3 regions of the Candidatus Thalassolituus haligoni genome follow, and region 1 is predicted to be linked to each of the others. Evidence: predicted binding sites of a transcription regulator. Region 1 holds the regulator's gene; each other region holds the start of a gene.
What was found. The regulator PhoB, encoded in region 1, activates phosphate uptake and scavenging genes when phosphate is short. The targets are predictions, from matches to a motif close to TGTCATANNNNTGTCANA.
Positions count from the first base shown of each region.

Region 2: a site for PhoB is predicted at 1,761-1,778, ahead of SOJ49_RS09985 (copper resistance system multicopper oxidase). Genes of this name have one in related genera too.
Region 3: a site for PhoB is predicted at 5,893-5,910, ahead of SOJ49_RS12720 (esterase-like activity of phytase family protein). Genes of this name have one in related genera too.

Region 1 is NZ_CP139482.1:4,078,212-4,085,335, forward strand. It holds gene SOJ49_RS18420 (chorismate lyase) at 1-452, shown strand, start outside; gene ubiA (4-hydroxybenzoate octaprenyltransferase) at 455-1,360, shown strand; gene phoB (phosphate regulon transcriptional regulator PhoB) at 1,470-2,168, shown strand; gene phoR (phosphate regulon sensor histidine kinase PhoR) at 2,174-3,481, shown strand; gene SOJ49_RS18440 (response regulator) at 3,462-4,343, opposite strand; gene cysZ (sulfate transporter CysZ) at 4,400-5,119, opposite strand; gene trmH (tRNA (guanosine(18)-2'-O)-methyltransferase TrmH) at 5,194-5,901, shown strand; gene SOJ49_RS18455 (DUF3392 family protein) at 6,691-7,011, opposite strand.
Region 2 is NZ_CP139482.1:2,225,073-2,232,196, reverse strand. It holds gene SOJ49_RS09995 (heavy metal sensor histidine kinase) at 1-1,007, opposite strand, end outside; gene SOJ49_RS09990 (heavy metal response regulator transcription factor) at 1,000-1,686, opposite strand; gene SOJ49_RS09985 (copper resistance system multicopper oxidase) at 1,835-3,631, shown strand; gene SOJ49_RS09980 (copper resistance protein B) at 3,637-4,611, shown strand; gene SOJ49_RS09975 (hypothetical protein) at 4,655-4,981, shown strand; gene SOJ49_RS09970 (cytochrome c) at 5,067-5,615, shown strand; gene SOJ49_RS09965 (hypothetical protein) at 6,582-6,992, shown strand.
Region 3 is NZ_CP139482.1:2,862,796-2,869,919, reverse strand. It holds gene SOJ49_RS12740 (DNA alkylation repair protein) at 1-272, shown strand, start outside; gene SOJ49_RS12735 (2Fe-2S iron-sulfur cluster-binding protein) at 669-2,066, shown strand; gene SOJ49_RS12730 (hypothetical protein) at 2,181-2,495, opposite strand; gene SOJ49_RS12725 (hypothetical protein) at 2,606-3,052, shown strand; gene SOJ49_RS12720 (esterase-like activity of phytase family protein) at 3,308-5,833, opposite strand; gene SOJ49_RS12715 (efflux RND transporter permease subunit) at 6,043-7,124, opposite strand, start outside.

The DNA.
Region 1 (7,124 bases):
CCAAACGTTTGCAGGCGCTGAATCCCGCTGAGTTTTCGGTCGATGTCGTCAGACAATATCACGGCCCAGCCTTGCCCTCTGAATGTGCCGACCTGAAATTGCGCTGGCGGCAACCGGTATGGGTACGCGAAGTATCACTGCGCCAGGGGCAATACGAGCTGGTAAGAGCCCGTACCGTCATTCCCTTGACCAGCCTGGCAAGGGTTGGTCAGCCAATTCGTCATCTTGGCAATCGTTCTCTTGGCAGCTACTTATTCAGCCAGGCCAGCTTGCGCCGACAACCATTGAAGTTCAGTCAAGCCTGTCAACCGGTAACCGACAGTGCGCATTGTTTTTGCTGGACAAGGCGCTCCGTGTTTACAATCAACGGTGCGCCTCTACTGGTAACGGAGGCGTTCTCTTCGCTACTGCTATCACCACGCTTCCATTCGCCAGACGACACAAGGCATTGATTATGCAATCACCTCTGTCTGCCACACTCGATAAACTCTGGCCACGCTGGCATCAGTGGATTCAGCTGACCCGGCTGAACAAACCGGTCGGTTCCTACCTGCTGTTATGGCCGATGCTATGGGCGCTATGGGTGGCCGCCGAAGGTTTGCCATCGATTGCCAACCTGGTGATTTTTACCCTCGGAGTATTTGTGATGCGCTCCGCCGGTTGTGTCATCAACGACTACGCCGATCGTCATATCGACCGCCACGTCAAACGCACGCAGGATCGGCCCCTGACGCAGGGCCGCATAGCCGACCGCGAGGCGCTGATCGGTTTTGTTATGCTCTGTCTGATCGGCTTGCTGCTGGTGTTAATGACCAATACCCTGACCCTCTGGCTGTCACTCGGCGGGGTTGCTCTGGCAGCACTTTATCCTTACATGAAACGCCACACGCACCTGCCACAGGTGTTTCTCGGAGCTGCGTTCTCCTGGGCAATTCCCATGGCGTTCGCTGCGCAAGCCAATGAACTGACATCCCTCTGCTGGCTGTTATTTATTGCTAACGTCTGCTGGACCGTCGGCTATGACACCATTTATGCCATGGTCGACCGCGACGATGATCTGTTGATCGGTGTCAAAAGCACCGCAATCCTGTTTGGTGATCTGGACGTCACCATGATTGCCATTCTTTATGGCATGGCGCATTTTTGTCTGCTACTGACAGGCAGCCAATTAGACGCAGGGTGGCCATTCTACCTCGCCTGGTTAATTGCAGGTGGTTATTTGTGGTGGCAATTACGTGCCATCCGCAGCCGTGAGCGTATGGCCTGTTTAAAGGAGTTTCTGGCAGCTCACTGGTATGGCGCGATTATTTGGGTTGGCCTGGTGCTGAACTACGCCCTGGCGACGCCATCTTTGCCCTGATCAGGCAATATGCTTGACGCCAATCTCAGCAGTGTCACATGCTTGTAACACTGGATCAGTGTAATACCCCCGCATTATTCCTATTGTGACATTTGCGTGACGAGCCGTTATGACCAAAGCAGGCAAGACCGTTCTTATTGTGGACGATGAAGCCCCGATCCGGGAAATGATAGCCGTGGCCCTGGAAATGGCCGGGTATGAATGCCTTGAAGCAGCGAATGTACAGGAAGCACATGCGCAGATTATCGACAGAAAGCCAGATATGATTTTGCTTGACTGGATGCTGCCAGGCACCAGCGGTGTCGAGTTTGCTCGCCGCCTCAAGCGCGAAGATCGAACTGCCGAGCTGCCGATCATCATGCTGACTGCCAAGGGCGAAGAAGATAACAAGGTTCAAGGACTGGAAGCGGGGGCGGACGATTACATCACCAAACCGTTTTCACCGCGTGAGCTGGTGGCGCGCCTGAAGGCCGTTTTACGGCGCTCAACGCCGCAAGGCATTGAAGAACCAATCGAGGTCAGTGGCCTGATGCTCGACCCGGTCTGTCACCGGGTGACCGCCCATGGTAACCCGATTGATATTGGCCCTACCGAGTACCGCCTGTTGCAATTTTTCATGACCCATCAGGAGCGCGCCTACTCCCGCGCCCAGCTACTGGATCAGGTATGGGGTGGTAATGTCTACGTTGAAGAACGTACCGTCGATGTCCATATTCGCCGTCTGCGCAAGGCGCTTGGCGAATCCCACGAACAGCTGATTCAGACCGTTCGTGGCACGGGCTATCGCTTTTCGATCAAAGCCTCCTGATTTTGATGACCCCTGTCTGGCGCAGAGAGCTGCGCCGAATCCTTTATCTGCTGATACTTGCCGTTGGCTGTGGCTACTATTATTTTGGCAAGCCACTGGAAGCCCTGTGCCTGATGATGGGCATCTATATCTCCTGGCAGTGGCTGCAGCTCTATCGCCTGCATCGCTGGCTGGATCAGGGACAAACCACCGTCTTGCCACGCACACTCGGTATCTGGGGTTCCATTTTTACGGAAAACCAGCGCTTGCAACAAAGCAGCATCAAACATCAACAGCGCTTGCAGGCCATTATCAACCGCATACAGGATTCAACCGCCGCGCTGCAGGATTCGGTATTGATGGTCGACGCCACCGGGGCACTGGAGTTCTGGAATCAGGCCGCTCAAAACTACCTTGGCTTACGCAGCCCGGTTGATATTGGCCAGCCCATTACCAACCTGATTCGAACGCCGGAGTTCAAGGCCTACTTCGACAAGGCGGACTACCACGAACCGCTGACCATTCGCTCTCCAATCAACCCGCGTATTTACCTGCAATTCAATATCACCTTGTTTGGCCGTAAAGACCGCTTGATCCTGGTGCATGACGTCACCCGCCTGAAGCAACTGGAAGAAATGCGCAAAGACTTCGTCGCCAACGTCAGCCACGAGTTACGCACCCCCCTCACGGTGATTTCCGGCTACGTCGAAACCATGCAAGCTGCTTCTGAAATGTTGCCACCCCGCTGGGGACGCATGCTGCAACAGATGAGCGAGCAGAGTCATCGCATGGAAAATCTGCTCAAGGATCTGCTGATGCTGTCGCGGCTGGAAACAGGTGAGAATGAGCAGGCTCAGCCAGTGGCGTTGCAACCGCTGCTGGAAGCGATTCGCCGTGACGCAGCCTCTCTCAGCAGCAACAAACACACTCTCTCGCTGAGTATTGACCACGACCAAAAGCTGATGGGGTTTTATAACGAACTCCGCAGTGCCTTTTCCAACCTGGTATTTAATGCGGTGAAATACACCCCCGAAGGCGGCCATGTGAAGCTGCACTGGTACTCAGAGGGCGGCAAAGGTTATTTCAGTGTTACTGACAACGGCATCGGTATTGCTCATCATCATATTCCTCGCCTGACCGAGCGTTTCTATCGCGCCGACCCGAGCCGCAGCATCGCCACCGGCGGCACCGGTCTAGGACTGGCCATCGTCAAACACGTATTGCTGCATCATGATGGTGAACTGCAAATCAGCAGCGAAGAAGGCAAGGGCAGCACGTTTACCTGCGTTTTCCCCGGCAGTCGTCTTTCTGACACTAGCGCGCCTGGCCAATAAACCGCGACAAGGCATCCAGCTTGTCCGGATCGTCATCGACAATGCGCAGTCGAATCTGGACAGTCTCGGCGTCCGGATGCGGCTCTTGCGCCTGCAACATGCGAACAAACGCATTAATCCGGGCAATATCACCATTGTCAGGATGAATCACATCAACAACGGCCTGCTCCAGTAACACCGGCAGTGCATCCTGACGCCGAAAAACACCAATCATTTCCTGCAAGCTGATGTCCCGGATAACCAGCCGGGCTTCAACGCCAGAGGCAAAACGGACATTGGCCTGGCCTTTTGCGCCGGTTTTTGACACCGGTTCAGGATGCGGGGATCTGGCCAGCAAGGGAGAAACAACGGCGGCTCTGGCCGCCCCTGGTGCAGTCTTGCCTACCAGCGCCTGATTGCCCACATTCCCCATCAACACCGAAGCGCCACTACGGTCTGCTGAAGGTACTGCTTGTTCCGATACGGTAGCTGGTCTTACTTTCAAATGCCGAAACACCATACGGCTCAGCTTGTCGACAAAGGCATCCCGCGTAAACGGTTTGCCAATATAGCTGGAAACACCGGCTTCAACAGCCTTGAGTACGTGATCACGATCACCACGACTGGTGATCATCATAAAAGGCGTGGCTTTGTAATTCGGTTGCTCGCGCATCCATTTCAATACCTCGATACCCGACATCTCAGGCATTTCCCAATCACACAGAACCAGATCAAAACGATGGCTATCCAATAGCGCCACCGCCTTGCGGCCATTGGTCGCCTCAATCAGCTCACAACCGGGATAGGTTTGACGCACGGCTTTTTTCACCAGATCACGAATAAACGCCGCGTCGTCGACTAGCAGAATTGTCAGCTCAGCCATCTGCTGCACCTCGGTCAGCAACTTATATCCTGGCACCCTGACGGCGCCCCGAATCTTCAGCTTAGCCGAGACTGATCAGATTGCCGTTGCAGCTGCCACAAGGTTGCACCGATCACCGCTGCCGGTGGCACCAGGCAGTTCAGCAGCGGAATCGTCATCAATACCGACACCGAGGCACCAAAGCCCCAGGCCGTCCAGCGTTGCGTCGCCACTTGTTCGCGACTGGCACGAAAATCCTGCTGCTGGTTGTCCAGGGTATAGTCGCTGTACTGCAACGCCATCACCCAGCTACCAAACCAGAACCAGGCCAGCGGCATCAACAAATTGAGGCCAGGCACAAACGACAGCAACAACAGCAGCAAATAACGCGGCAGGTAATAACCCATTTTGACCAGTTCACGCATCAGCGTACGGGGAATCAGTGCAGCAATGGATTCATCCTCGACCACATGGCCCTGGCGCCGTTCGATCTTGCCTGCCAGCAAGCCATAAAACGGGCTTGCCAACAGCAACAGCACTGCACTGAACAGATAACCTGAAATCAGTGTCGAGAGTAATAACATCAAGGGCACAACCAGCCAGGCAAGCCATCCGAACCAACCGGAGTCCAGCCACTCCCAGCTGGTAACAGACTCAACCAGCCAATAAATACCCAGCGCCAGCAACACCAGATTAATCAGAATGGGCAGCCAGACGTAACGGCGTATTCCCGGTTCATTCAACAGTGCAAAGCCGCGCCACAAATAGCCGGCTCCTATCAATAAATTGTCTTTCATACCTGTTCCGTGCATAAAACTGGAAGGTTTTATACAATGCCGCCCCGTTTTGAGCCAGAGAGACATTGCCGACCATGACGCCAGAACGCCTGAGTTGTGTCATCAACACCCTCAACCGACGCCAGCCAGACCTGTCGGTGATTACCGATGAAGTCTACAAATCGCACAACCTCGCTGCGATTGCCCGCTCCTGTGATGCCTTTGGCGTTCAGGATGTGCACTGCGTATGGCCGACCACCACTTACCGGCTCAACAGCGTCACCAGTGCAGCCGCTGCAGGCTCAGAGAGCTGGGTCACGGTCAATACGCATCCGGATATCGAAGCCGCCATCCGTAGCCACCAGCAGCGCGGCATCAAAGTCTGTGCAGCCCATCTGACAGACCGGGCTATCGACTTCCGTGCCTATGACTTTACCCAACCAACCGCGATACTGATGGGCACGGAGAAAGAAGGGGTCAGTGATGCGGCCTCCGAACTGGCTGACGAACACCTGATCATTCCCATGCTGGGTATGGTACATTCTTTTAATGTCTCCGTTGCAGCCGCCATCATTCTTTGTGAAGCCGCCCGCCAGCGCCAACTGGCCGGCATGTTTGAACAACGCCACCTGAACGATATACGATTCAGTACCCTGTTATTTGAATGGTGCCAACCATCGGCAGCCAGACTCTGCCAAAAGCACAACCTTCCCTATCCGGCACTACGGGAAGACGGTGAAATTGCTGATCCGCAAGCTTTTTCACAACAAGTGAACGCACAGAGCGCACACACCTCCCGGTAATCAGCCAGCGTTATTTTCCTTCCCACGACAGAAAAAGAGAGATACACCCACATACCTGTGCGAGATATCGCACAAACGTGTGGGAAATCCGTAATCTGGCCTGCAATACTCCCCTCATTCGTCCCAACCAAAAAATATAACCCTTTGTTTTTCATGGAATTTATTTTTCATTTCAATTTTATGGCAAGCAATTGGCAGCTTTGTGGAACTTCTGCTCACGGCCAACTTTGGTAAAGTGACAATCACAGGGACAGGAAATCAACGGAAGATTGCCAGGATGGCACCCGCTTCAGGAAGAAGCGGAGCAGGATATCGCACAGGCAAGTGCAGCCAGGACGGCAAAGGAAATGGACATAGCACATGATGTGCCGGACAAACCAGGGATTGGCGATAAGGGATCAGGACGGCTCGGTTGAGCAACACAAGGGAATGTCAGGACACACCTCTGGAAGAGGTTCAGGGATATTCGTCATTGGATGATCAGCCAGGAAGGCAAGGCAAATGGATTGGATTGCCCACGGAAGACCGGCCAGGAGGCCTACCAGGAAGGTAAAAGGACAATGAGAGCAATGGATTTGCTCAGGGATGACCAACACGATGGACTGTGACAAGGACGATGCCAGAGGAACCAGGACTGTTCCAGGGTGCTGTGGCGGCCTGTACAGGATGTACTAGTCGCCCAATTTTTTAGCCCCTATTGCTTCTTCAGCTGTACTCCGCACTATCTGCATCTTGCCAGATTCTCACCGCGCTATTCGATTACCCACCCGGTGTACCAACCAATCACCGTTACCCCTTGTGGTATCTCTCCGCCAGAATCCCCAGCACCAAAAAACTCCCAACAACAGAGGCCACATAGACAGGCGCTGACAGACCGATTAATACTCGGGCCAGCAAAGGTACCAACCAGACCGTTAACGTGCCGTAGCCAAAGGTACAGAGCGCGACAAAGATCAAGACCCGAAAGCCTACCCAGTACTGCCTCACCAGCTTCCGTACCGTTCGATTAATACTGTCTCCAAAGACCACCAGCAGAGTCGCAATAATCGCCAACGCTATTTCATCATTGTAGGGGCGTAACCACCCGGACAAAGAAATCAACAATGCCATTTACGACGGCTCCTTCTATCCAGCGCCAATAGTTTGGTCAAATATACTGCGGGTTTACCGTGAACAGTCAGAATAGCAGACATAAAAAAACCCGCGATATACGCGGGTTTAAA
Region 2 (7,124 bases), 1.9 Mb from region 1:
TCTTCTGCGAGTGCTTCGAAAAAATCGAAAAGCGACTGAACTTCCTCCTGGATATTGATTGTCTCGAAGCTTGGGGTGATTAATCCGTTTTCACTTTTGGCAAGCCACAGCATATCGCTCGCCATTTTGCTCAGTCGCTCCATGTCTTCAAGATTTGAGTACAATAGTTCTTGGTAGTCTTCAGTTCTTCTTTCTTTACTTAATCCCACTTGTGTTTGCGTCACAATATTAGTCAGCGGCGTCCTTAACTCATGGGCTATATCAGCAGAGAAATGAGATAACCGAATAAACCCCTCTTCAATACGCGTTAACATATGGTTAAACGATTGAACTAGCGGTTTCAACTCTACAGGGACTGAGTGCATATCGAGCCGAGAATCTAATTTATCGGTCTGGATAAAATCCACTTGATCGCTTAGTCCTCGTAGAGGCTTCAGCCCTTGATGAACGCCCAGCCAAGCCGCGAATAATGTAAGAACACCGGCACCAAATAGAATCAACGCAACACTTTGCGTAAAGTTTTCGAGAAAGCCTTGGTGAAAATCTCTGTCGATCGCGCTTATAATACGATATTGATTTTTATCGATGGTTACCAAGGTTACGATGCCTCGATAGCCTCTATCTTTATTTCTCCATGTTTGCAGTGTGTTTGCCGTAATATTTTTTACCACAGGAAAGTCCGTGGTTGGCGGACGAAAATTTATATCTGATGAGCTGTAATGCAAGACGCCATTGCGTTCGACTTGATAATAAACGCCATGATGTCCAGATATCGCTTGAGAGAGTGCCTCTTGATTCTTGAGTATGTCAGTGGGCGATTGGTGAAGTGCTTTTTTAATCGAGTTAACCATCACATTAATTTCGTCCGCATCTTGTTCGATGAAATGATGTTCTATGGAAGAAAGCAATAATTGGCTGATCACTACCAGGCTTACACCAAATGCGGTAGCAACAAAAAAAAGCACACGCAGCGTCAAAGAGAGCGGTCGTCGTGTATGGCTAATCATCATTGCGTTCCAAGTCTAGGGTGTAGCCCATTCCTCTTATGGTATGGATGAGCTTAACGTCAAAACCTTCGTCCACTTTCTTGCGTAAGCGGCGAATGGCGACATCAATGACGTTAGTGTCACTATCAAAGTTCATATCCCACACTTGGGAAGCGATGAGTGAGCGGGTGAGTACTTCACCTTGTCGGCGAACCAATAATTCCAGCAAGCAAAACTCTTTGTGGCTTAGGTTAACTTTCTTTCCTTGTCGTGTGACGCGTCGTCGAGGAATATCCAGTATTAAATCGCCAATTTGAAGCTGATCCACTATTGCAGGAGCTTGACCTCGACGCAACAGTGTACGAACTCTCGCTAATACTTCTGCAAACGCAAAGGGTTTAACCAAATAGTCATCTGCGCCAAGCTCTAATCCTTTAACTCGGTCGTCGACATTGTCTCGGGCTGACAGAAAAAGCACGGGTGTCTTTTGCCCCGATTCGCGTATTGACTGAAGAATACGCCAACCATCCACGTCGGGAAGCATGACATCAAGAATCAAAAGGTCGAATTCTTCTGTCATGGCTAAATGGTGTCCATCGAGTCCAGTTCTCGCAAGCGACACGAGGAACCCAGCTTCACTCAATCCTTGTTTCAGATAATCGCCGGTCTTTTGTTCATCTTCTACTATTAAAAGTCGCATGCCGCTCCTCGATATCCTAAGCGTATAGTATGTCAAATCTAACCAACAACAAGGTGACGGTAAGATTACAGAATTGTCATCTTTGGGTCATGTGTGTGAAAGCCTTGGGCAGTATGGTGTATAGCATTGTTTAGTTCGAGAGTGATGTATGAGTGATTCCGATATGACCAATCTTATGTTGCCACGCCGACGCTTTGTTAAGGGGCTAGCGCTTGGTGGCGTTCTGGCGACAATGCCAAGTGTTTTGAGGGCTGGGCAGTTGTCTCCCCATACTCGCTTAGGCTCCGCACCTGTATTGCAAGGTTCAGAGATAAATTTAGTGGTTGGGCAGTCGCCGGTGAATTTCACGGGTGTGACTCGTCTAGCCACTACAATTAATGGGTCAATTCCTGCGCCAACGATCCGTCTGCGTGAAGGGGATGACGTCACGATTCGCGTAACAAACCGACTATCAGTGCCTACATCGATTCACTGGCATGGGATTATTCTTCCGTTTCAGATGGATGGCGTTCCGGGCATCAGTTTTAGAGGTATTGCGCCGGGTGAAACGTTTGTCTATCGGTTCACGCTCCAGCAAAGTGGTACATATTGGTATCACTCTCATAGTGGGTTCCAGGAGATGACAGGGATGTATGGTGCCCTGATTATTGAGCCCCGTGAAAAAGAAGTCATTCAATCAGACCAGGATTATGTGGTGCAGCTATCCGACTGGACTGATGAGGACCCGATGCGTGTCTTCAGTAAATTGAAAATCCAGGGTGACGTTTATAATTTCAACCAGCCAACGGTTATAGATTTTCTACGTGACGCTTCAAATGGCGGCATAAAAGACGCCATGCAAAAGCGACGGATGTGGAACCAAATGCGTATGAATCCTACGGATTTGGCCGACCTATCCGCATCAACACTGACGTATCTGATGAATGGCACCACACCTGCCGGAAATTGGACCGGTCTGTTCAAGAAGGGCGAGCGAATTCGGCTGCGGTTTATTAACGCCGCGAGCAACAGCTTTTACGATGTCCGTATTCCAGGGTTGGCAATGACGGTTGTGCAAGCAGATGGGCAAAATGTCGAACCTGTCAGCGTTGACGAATTTCGTTTTGGTCCCGGTGAAACTTACGATGTTTTGGTGGAGCCTAAAGACGATGCGTATACGGTTTTTGCACAGAGCATGGATAGAACAGGGTATGCGCGTGGAACATTAGCGACCGAGCGAGGCCTTAGCGCAGAAATTCCAGACCTCGACCCCGTTGAGTGGCTTGAGATGAAGGATATGATGGGTTCGATGTCTCACGGTGATGACGGCGCTGCGATGGATCACGCGGCGATGGGTCATTCCATGCCGGGTATGAATCACGGTGGCATGGCGATGGACCACAGCGTTCATTCCACACATCAAAACCCTTTAGCAATGCCCTCACAAACCGTGCGTCATGCCAGCACGGAATTTGGTCCTTCTGTCGATATGCGTGTGGATATGCCTCGCACCAGCCTCGACGATCCGGGCGTTGGTTTACGTAATAATGGTCGGCGAGTGCTGACGCTATCCGACCTGAGATCGCGAGATGGCATTCTTGATAGTGGCATACCCGAGCGTGAAATCGAACTGCATCTCACCGGTAATATGGAGCGCTATAGCTGGTCCTTTGACGGCTTAGAGTTCGGCAAAAGCACGCCGGTGCATCTGAAGCACCGTCAACGCGTGCGCGTCATTTTGCAAAACGACACCATGATGACCCACCCAATGCATTTGCACGGAATGTGGAGTGATCTGGAAAACGATAAAGGTGAGCCGCTGGTTCGCAGACACACGATTCCTGTTCAGCCAGCTCAGAGGATAGGCTTCGTAACGACACCGCACGATCTCGGGCGTTGGGCATGGCACTGTCACCTACTTTTTCATATGGATGCAGGCATGTTCCGCGAAGTGGTGGTGTCATGAGAATTATGAAAATTGAACAAATTATTAAAACAGCTTTTGCAGTTGGTGCGTTAACGCTTATAAGTCCGTTACTTCAGGCTCAAGAACATTCTGGTCATGGAACGATGAACCAGGAAAAAGTGACCGAAGAAAAAATGGACCACAAAAAAATGGGCCATGAAAGCGAGCTTGAGACTGAAATGCTAGAGACGTCCAAACCTCATTTAAGTGGAAATTCCGGATCAATGGATAACGACACAAATATGGGAGCAAATGTATCTGATCTTCGTGATCCGCATGCCTACTCTGGCGGATATACCCTTACCGAAGGGCCATATGTGCAAAGCGGGCCGCGACAATTAAAACTTGCTGATGAGCATGTCTTTAAATCGTTTCTCGCCAATCGCTTTGAATACGATAGTGACAGTGAAATAAGTCTTTATGATGTGCAAGCTTGGGTTGGCACGACTTACGATCGATTGGTTGTTAAGGCTGAAGGCGATATTAACAAGGGCACGCTCAAAGAAAGTCAAACCGATATTCTTTGGAGTCATGCTATATCCACTTTTTGGGACACCCAAATAGGCGTTCGAGTTGACAGTGCTGAAGAGGGCGAGTCCAGACAATGGCTGGCCGTGGGAGTACAAGGTTTAGCGCCTTATTGGTTTGAGTTGGATGTGGCGGGCTACGTTGATGTTGATGGTAGAACCGCGCTCGCTGTAGAGGTCGAATACGAGTTGATGCTTACACAGCGACTGATACTGCAGCCTCGCGCTGAAATAACCGGCTACGGTAAAGACGATGAATTCAACGGTGTTGGACAAGGCCTTTCTTCATCAGCATTCGGTGTGCGGTTGCGTTATGAATTTTCTCGACAGTTTGCACCGTATGTCGGCGTTGAACGAACAAAAATGTTTGGCAACACAGCCGACTTTGCGCGTTCTGCTGGTGAGACAAGCTCTGAAACACGTTATGTCGCGGGCTTGCGTTTTTGGTTTTAATTGTAAAAAAGTAAGTAATATTTTTAATTAGAGGATTTAAAAAATGAAAAAGAACATCGTCATATTATGTCTAGCATTTTCAAGTGCGTTGTACACAGTGTCCACGTTAGCGCATGATCCGAAAGAGCATATGGAACAAGCTGCAAAACCAGATTGTGCACCAATGGAAAAAATGGACCACAGCAAAATGGATATGAATGATCCTGTTATGCAAGCGATGATGAAAAAGTGTATGGGTAAGATGAAACATGATGAATCTAACAGTATAAAAGAGGTTGGCGAAGCCAGCGAAAACCATGGTCATGATCATCAAGAGGATTCATCCACAAAAAATGATAAATCGTCATCCCATGATCATGGATCCCACTGATTTGTTTGAATATATTTCTAGGACGTTTATATTTTTCGTATAATTGAATCGCATGGCTGTATCATTTTTATAAAAAGAGATCTCTATGAAAATCATTAAATACACTGCAATAATTTCCTTTGCTATTTTTATTGGCGGTGTTGGATTTATATATTCGGGAATTTATCCAATGGGGGCAGATGTTCCGCACAATAAATTAACCTATTGGGTGCTGGAAACTTTACGAGAGCAGTCTATAGCTAGAGCGGCAAAAAATGTAGTTGTGCCAGCCAATTTGGATGATCCAGATCGTTTACTGGCTGGTGGTGCTGACTATAATGATATGTGTTCGAGCTGCCATTTGAAGCCAGGGAAAATGCGATCTGATTTCAGTGAGGGCTTGTATCCAATGCCGCCAAATTTAAGCATGCAAAATGACGAACATGGTCATGCGCATGAACTGAGTGACGAAAAAGCAGCGGCGCGTCAATTTTGGATAATTAAGCATGGTATCAAGGCGTCAGGAATGCCTGCTTGGGGGCTAGGCCATGATGATAATCGGATTTGGTCAATGGTGGCATTTCTTCAGCGCTTACCTGATCTAAGTACAGAGCAATACCAAATAATTACCGCACGAGAACAAAGTGAAAAATGATGGGCGTCATTAAAGAAGGCTCCATCGCCTGATATTAGCTATCCGCTTAGTTGCTGGTTTGGGTAGCCATTTTTTAAGGACAATGAGCATTATCATGAATGAGAGATTAAAATTAATACCAATAGCCCTATTTTTAATAGTTTCTGCTGGAAAAGCTTATGCACACAATGGTGAGGATCCAAACAGGGAGTTGAGGAAGAGTACGGAGTACATTACTACGTATCAATCGGAATTTGAGTCCGAGAGTGATTTAAAGGGGATGAGAAAAAGTTTGGATGCTCAGCTAAATTCACTTCGATCGAGATTGCTCTTGTTGCGCAACGAGCTTGCGTCGGACTCCTCCGTACGCCGGTGCATAAATAAAGATTCGGAAATAGATTATTTTAAGGAGCTGGATCGTACATTAAAATCAAGCGATCGTTTTCTTAAGCAAGTAAACAAACTGTTGGATAGCGTAAAATAGCGTGACGGTGCAATGTCGCGATCACATTATTAATCAATTGAGAATATACGATGAAAAAACATCTTTTATTCGGGCTTATGGTTTTAGGGGTTATAGGTACATTGAGCGCTTGTGAAACGACAGGTTATACGCCAAGAGATAGTGGCGGTCATGGCGGTCATGGCGGTCATGGCGGTCATGGCGGTCATTCGCACTGATAATTATACTGGGGAGAATATCGTTGCTTTCCTATACGGAGAAACTATTCGCGTATAGAGTAATACATCTTCAATGTTCATTCGCTTAGGTTTATTGGTGTGCCAAAAAGGTTTGAGATATTTTGTGGGTTCCGTTTCTGCCGAGTTGAATGACGGTTGATTTTAAAACACATGTTTTCGTTGGCTCTATGCAAGACAAAAAATAACTCCTAGGTCTAATCTGATTGACTTAAATCAATATAATGAAAGCTCAAAACTGAGATAATACCCTTTACAATAGCGAAAGCTAATATTCTAGGTGAGACTATGACAAGCAAGCGATTTAAAGCGATAGTGTTAGTCTGGGTGCTGCTCAGCCAGCCCCTACTATCGCTTGCGTTTGCTTGTTCACCTGCAAGCGATTCACATGATCATAGTTCTCATGATCATGCTTCCATTGAGAACAACCTAGGCCAAATGGTGCAAGAAAAGCATCATAGTATTGACACTCACGAAACGTCAGCGCATGACCATCATGCTGCTACAAAAGTGATGTCCACGCATGACTGCGGCCCCTGTTTAAATGGAGATATGAGCCATTGTCAGTGCCATGCCGTAACGCACATGGGGCTCGGGGTAATGCTTAAAAGCTTTTCTGACTTTGAACCTACAGTTCATTACACTTATGTATTGGCTGCACACGATCAGTCTCTTATTCGTCCTCCCATTTTTGCCTAACCTAGGGCAAATCCGTCTGTCGTTTCCAAATTTGTTATCTGGAAAATAAATCCTCTTCCCGTGCATGTGTCTACCGCGGCATGTGAAGCTGAAGCGACAACATTTTTACCCTCCCTCTTTATACCAATATTA
Region 3 (7,124 bases), 1.2 Mb from region 1:
CAACGCTGACATTACCGAAATCCGCCCGTGAACCGCTGCGGCTGATGGTGGATTTTCGGGTGCACTATGTCAAAGCCAGTGGCCGTACCTCGGCCAAGGTGTTCAAGCTGAAACAGCTGACGCTGGTGCCAGGCCAAATCGTGACGCTCAGCAAAAAACTGTCGCTAACGGACAAGAGTACCCGTCGCCATTATCCGGGTGTGCATGGTATTGAACTGCTGGTTAATGGTAAAGCCTGGCCATTGGGGGAATTTGAGCTGCATCTCACGTAACATCTACAACCCTGTGAGTAACATGACCGGTTAACGATTCGATTGTATCCGCTGTCTGCCAATAGCACGTTTTCGCCGTGACCTGTCGGACTTCGGGCTGTCCTATTGCAGAAAAACTGAATTCGCCTCAATTTTGCGCAAAAAACGCTCAAGCCAGACTTCCTCTCGCGACGAACGCCTAAGTCCGACAGGCTCCGAGGGGCGTTCTATCATTGAGAGCGCCCCCGTGGTGCATCAGCAAGTCACTAAGCCAGTATTATGGAATAGCGGAGTGGTGCAATAGCGTAGATTGTCATAAGCAGGGTTATGGAAAACCGCTGTTTTTTATGGTGTATTGTTCACTTATTCCGGTTTATTCATCACTATCCCTGTCAGATAGGGCACAACGAGTACGCCATGCCAGAGGTTTGTTATCAGGGGCGCATTTTTCAATTACGAGAGGATGAAACCATTCTGGCGGGCCTGCTGCGTCAGGGGGTTGAACTCGAATATTCTTGCCGGGCAGGTGTCTGTAACGCCTGCATCATCAGGGCAACGGCATTTGACCCGGATCTGGAACGGCTAAAAACCGGAACACTGGCACCTAACCTGGTGGCGAGCGGGCATTTTCTACCTTGTAAAACACGGCTCAAGGGTTCCATCGAACTGCTTGATCCTGCTCCTGGACTGGCTGATAACCCTGTTTATGCAAGGACGACGGTGACCGGACTGGTGGTTGGCAAGCGCTGGTTGACCGATGACATTGTACAGTTACATGTTCAGCCATCGGTTGATGTGATTTATAAGGCCGGGCAGTTTGTCTGGCTCTACCACTCAGATGGCCAGGCACGTCCTTATTCGCTGGCTTGCTCTCCGCAACGCCGACAGCCGTTGGAGTTTCATATTCGTCGTCATGATCAGGGCCATGTCAGCCGCTGGATTACGGACGAGTTGACGGCGGGTACGGACATTGCTCTCAGTCTGGCGGATGGTGACTGTTGCCTTGAAGACGGTATGAATACGGTGGTGATGGTGGCTTTTGGTGCCGGATTGGCACCAATGGCTGGTATTAGCCAGCAAATACTGGATGGTGGTGAAGCGGCTGTGGGTGGACACCTGCTCCATGTCGCCCACGGTAAGAATGGCTTGTATGGCGAATCGGACAGTTGGGATCTGGCGGGTGAGATACAAGCAAGTGCCTCAATGCAATACACCGGTCTTGAAAGTCGCAGTGAACTGTTTACATCACTGGCGTCGTTGAACAGCCGTTATTGCGATGCCTACTGGTTTTTATGTGGTAGCCCGGACGCGGTGTATCAGAGTCGCGATGAGTTATTACGGCTGGGGATTCCGGAAGGCCGTATGCGGTTTGATCCGTTTGAAAGCCAACCGCTGGTGGCTTTGCCAGAGAATGACGAGTGTCAGCCTGATTACCCTGACCCTCAACCAGAGCTTTGGGCCTGGCTCAATGAAGATAATCGCCTTGCCACCATCGTGGCAGACTTCTACTTGCAGATTTTTGCTGATCCGATTTTGTCCCCTTATTTTGAAAACATCACCCGGCGTCGTTCCAGGGAAAAGGTTTTCAGCTTCTATCAGCGCGTGTTTAGTGGTGAGCCGAGTTTTTTTGGAGACAGGCCTGACCATGCCCATCACTGGATGGTTCATAGCGACGATATTTTTGATTATCAACTGCTGTTGATGGAACAAACCCTGAAAAATCATGAGATGCCCGGCTTGCTGATCACCATCTGGATGAGCTACGAAGAGTACTTTCGCCGCGATATTATCAAAACCCGGCCGGAAGGGTATTGACGGAACGTGCCTGCCTGCAGGCGCTGTCGGTCAGCAAGCGGCTACCGTAAGATTATAAAATGAGTATCTGTAACGGTTGTCAGACCGCTATCGATAACGCTACCGAAGTACGTGTCATCTCATACGAGTCATATTGACTGCTTCCGTGTTCTTTTTAATCCCCCGCTTGTGGATCATAAAAGGCCAAATCTTTTTAGCTGTTAAGTCAAACTTTATTTTTTCACCCCCTTGTTTGTTCTCTTTGTTAGTCTGGCCGATGTGGTTGGGAAGCACGACCAGTGGCTCGAATATCTGGTGGTGTTCATTCAATGCGTTATGCATTAAACCTGCATCTGCGCACATGTCGCCGGGTTTTTGTCTCGGGGGGAACCAGTGATCGCTATCGATAGCCGTAACAGGTGGTTCGATTCCCGGCGTTTTTTGTGGCAAGGGGGTGGAATGCTGTCAAAAAAGTAACGTTTCTGAAGTGAGTAGTAGAGCGTTTTTCAGACAGGGATTCACCGCTCAAAAAGGATGGTAGATAACTCAGGAGAGACTGCGTGAACGCTGCAGCTATGGATACACCAGCGGAAAAAGCATTATTTGCGCTGGCATTAAAATATGAAGTGATTACCGGTAATCGGGTGAAATGGCGGCAAGATACAGAAGCTGCTTTTCAGATGGTAATGGAGGCGTTATCGAGTAGCAGGAACGAATTATTTCAGGCGGCGGTGGCCTTTCTGGAAGCTCAGCCTGTTGCCGGACGCAAGGCTTTTTTACGATTGCAGCAGGAGATTGTACCGGACGGTTTTGAAGCACGGGTTGAAATGTATCGAGGGGTTGCCTTTCGACAACTTCGATCCACGGATGCGGATCAGCAGGCAGGCGAACAGAGTCTGGTACACAGAACTTATCGTGGCGTTGCCTACGAAGAGCCGGTAACCCACAAAGATGCTGAGTCGGATAGTCGTAAGGGTAAACGTTTGTATCGAGGGCGACGTTATTAGCACTCGAACCGCTGGTGAGAATCAGGCCAATGCCCGTCAAGGAACGGAGTAAAGGTGAGGTTCTAACCGAGGGGAGGCGGATCAGAGTAAATGTCAATCTCTGATGATTGTTGAACCCGATAACCGGGCAAAACCGCATTGTCATAAAAAACCCGTACTCAGGAGAGCACGGGTTTTTTTATGCCTATCGTTTTTATGCGATGTCTTCGCGGCAATGTTTGCGGGCCAAAGCCCGCTTGGGCGGTTTGAACCGGTTTAATTCAGCTGACCCAGATTGATCAGCTGGATCTCACCGCTGTTGTCGTCAACACCGTCGTTGTCATTAACAATGTAGACGTCGCCAGAAGCGGTCATGGCAGACCCTTCGATCTTCTCAGGTACCAGTCCACCGGCGGCTTTCAGGTCATCCATCAGGTCACGTACCAGCGTCTTGCTGATGGTAGTTTCACTGCTGATATTGGTCATATCAATCTTGTACAGGCGCTTGATTGCGGCATCCGGGCCACCCTGATTATCGCGCTCCAACACCAGGAAGCGGCCGTCACCCAGTGAAGTGATGTCGGACAAGCCGACCCAGCCGCCATTCTGGGATTCAACCGCATCCAGTGGGTAGAATACAAAACTCCAGTTCTGGGTCGTGAGGTCGTAAATGCCAATACGCGGGTTGGCTTCGCTGTTCCAGGCGCGCTGGAAGGCAACATACAGCTTGCCATCGTATTCGGCGACACCTTCGAAACCAAAACGCAGCTGCACTGCATTCAGGGTATCCGGCAAGGTAACGACGTCAGAGATCACGCCAGCAGAGTCGGCATGGAAGAGAAAATTCAGCTTGGTGATGTCGCGGGCATCATCGTTGAAGGTGCCCGCGCCTTCGGAAGCAATCCAGAAGCTGCCATCGGTCATAACGGCAATACCTTCGCCGTCAATATTGAGCGACTTGTCGTCATTGATCATGGCAGCCAGGTCAGCATCGTCGAAGCTGTTGGCGTCGATAGCAGCTCCTGACGTTGAGACGGCGGCAAAAATATCATTGCTGTCCAGCAGCTTTATTTCGGTGGTCAGCATGGCTGGCTTGGTGCTGATATCGATACCAAATACGCGGTTCTGGCCATAGAAGCTGTCTTCCAGCGACCACAGCATGTCAGCATTGGATGGATCGGCAGACAAGCCGGACAGGGCGGAGAATGGGATCGGCGAGCCATCGGCGCGTTCTTCAGAAATAATGGTTGGGTAGGCATCTTCTTGCTGCGCCAGGCGGTAGATGTTCAGGCTGCCACGGAACTTGCCACCACGATCATCTTCTTCGCTGGCAGCCACCAGCAGGTTGCGGGAAGGAATCGCCTTGACGCCTTCAGGCCCCATCGCGGCTGGCAGTACCTGGAACAGCTCTGGATTGGCAGGGTCGGCCATGTCGAAGACAAATACCAGGCTGGCGCGCTCGGAGTTGACGAACAGGAAGCCGTTGTCACCAAACTTGCCGTATTCAGCATTTTCCAGCTCGGCACCCTTGTTGCCGGAACGGCCGTCGGGATATTGGCCGATCATGGCCACGACCTGATCCATCATCAGCGATTCAACTACATCACCAGAGGTATTGAATACCGTGAAGGTACGGCTGCCCCCGTTCATGTCGCCTTCGTCAGCGGTCACAAACAGTTCATTGTTCACCCAGGTAACACCGTCTGGTTCGCGTGGAACATCCAGTTTTGATTCGGTCTGGGAGATGATGGCAGGATCTTCTTCGGTCAGGTCAACACCGTCGAGGTCAACCGTGCCGGCGCTGAAGTGGTTAATGACGCTGGCGGTTGCCAGATCAACCAGTACCAGATGGTTGTTTTCCTGCATGGTGACAACGGCAATATTGTTGTCATTGATGTCGACGTATTCTGGTTCCGGGTCGGTGGGGGCAATATCCGCCAGCCCGGTCATATCAACCTGGGTGGCTGTCCAGTTGGCCGGGTCGCTATCGCTGGTATCAACCACCATCAGGAAACCGGCGGGCAATTGTGGCGAAACATCAATCTGACCGTCGTCCAGGTCTTCGTCGCGTTCGTTTTCGATCGCAACGGCGGCGTACATGCCGTCGTGGCTAACAGCCACAGAATCTGGCTGGCCGCCCATATCAATCGTCGCAACAATGGTCTGGGTCGCAATATCAACGACCGTCAGTGAACCGGAAGGTGTAACGAAGTCTGTCGAGGTATTAACCCCTACCAGAGCATAGTTGCCCACTACGGCCACCGACGTTGGCTCTCCGCCGACATCCAGTGTACCTGCTGCTACCGGGTTGGCAGGATCCTTGATATCAACAAAACCGATCTGCTCCATTGGGCTGTCGGTGTAGATCAGGGTCAGGCCATCCTTGCTGTAATCGACGATTTCCGCCACGGTTTGGGTATCGATATCACAGCTAGCAGAAATCTGCTGACACACCGGGAACGTCGCGATGCGAACAAAGTTCATCTCTTTGTTGGCGTTACACAGGTAGCTGGTTGCAGTGATTTCGTCGGCATCCAGTGCGCCGTCGCTGTTCAGATCGATACCGGAGTCAACCTGTAGGCCACCGGCGTAGCATTTGGCGCTCAGCTCTGGCAGTTCAGTTTGCTTGATCAGGCTGACCAGACCAGCAGTCCCTGCCGATCCGGTAGAGCCGTTTGTACCATTTTGTCCAGTTTCACCCTGGGCACCATCTTTGCCATTTTTACCATCATCGCCAGCACAGCCCGCCAGCATAAACGGCGTGGCCAGGGCAATTGCCTGAACCAGTTTCAATAGTTGCATCGTTCCATCTCACCTTGTTGTTTTGGAGACAACATAATGTGGAACTTAAATGTCAGGGGTGTTGCACAAGGATGACAATGGTTTGTATTGGCAGAGTCGGCTGTTAGGGGACACTAGCCGGTTTGTTAATGGAGGGAGCGAACGCGGGTTCCGGTTTGCAGGAACCCGTATTGCATTTGAGCGACAAACAGGGGTCGTTTGCCATCCACTCAGACTGGAATTTTCACTCTGTGAGCGTAACTGTACAGGACGGGTACGACGCCCAGTGTCAGTATCGTGGCGAAGCCGAGTCCAAAGGCGATGACCACTGCCATGCTGTTGAAGAAGGGGTCGGTCAACAGCGGCACCATGCCCAAAATAGTGGTAAGCGCTGCCATGGTGACTGGGCGCAAGCGACTGACTGCGGCATCAAAGATAGCGTCGTAGCCATTTTTACCGCTGCGGTCTTCCAATTGAATCTGATCCACCAGCACGATGCCGTTTTTGACGATCATGCCGGATAGGCTGAGGAATCCCAGCAGCGCCATAAAGCCAAACTCGGCCCTGAGCAGCAACATACCCGCAGTGACGCCAATAATGGCCAGTGGTACACAGGCCCAGATCACCAGCGCTGCCCGTAATTCGTTAAACAGCAGTATGGTGATGATAAACATGATCAGGTAGCCCATTGGCAGCGAGGCGAATACGTTGGCCTGCGCATCTCGGGACGATTCGTACTCTCCGCCCCATTCCAGTTGATATCCGGCGGGGAGTGGAATGGCTTCCAGCTGGGGGCGTATCCGCTGGAACAATTCGTCGGCAGTTTGGGCTGAGGCAAAGGATGGGTCGGCCAGAACCTCGATGGTACGTTTGCGGTCGCGACGCATGATCAACGGATCTTCAAAGGTAATATCAAAGCGATCGACCACTTGCTGAATCGGGATGTAGCGGTTAAACACCGGACTCCAGATTTGCAAGTCCATCAGGTTGTTGACGTTCAGGCGTTCCTGTTCCGGTGGACGCAAGACCATGGGCTTTAGGTGGGTGCCTTCCCGGTACAGTCCGACCTGTTTGCCGGAGAAACTCAGTTGCAGCAGGTCGTCGAGATCCTGTTTGGAAATACCTGCTCGCCGGGCTGCCTCTTCTTGCAGATGCGGACGAATAACTTTCACTCGTTCGCGCCAGTTGTGACGGATGTTATCGGCTGCCGGGTCGGTGCGCAGGATCTGTTCTGCCTGCTCGGCCAGCATTCGCAGTTCAGTTTGATCCGGGCCGGAAAAACGGGCTTCAATCTTGGCCGGAGTACTGGAAC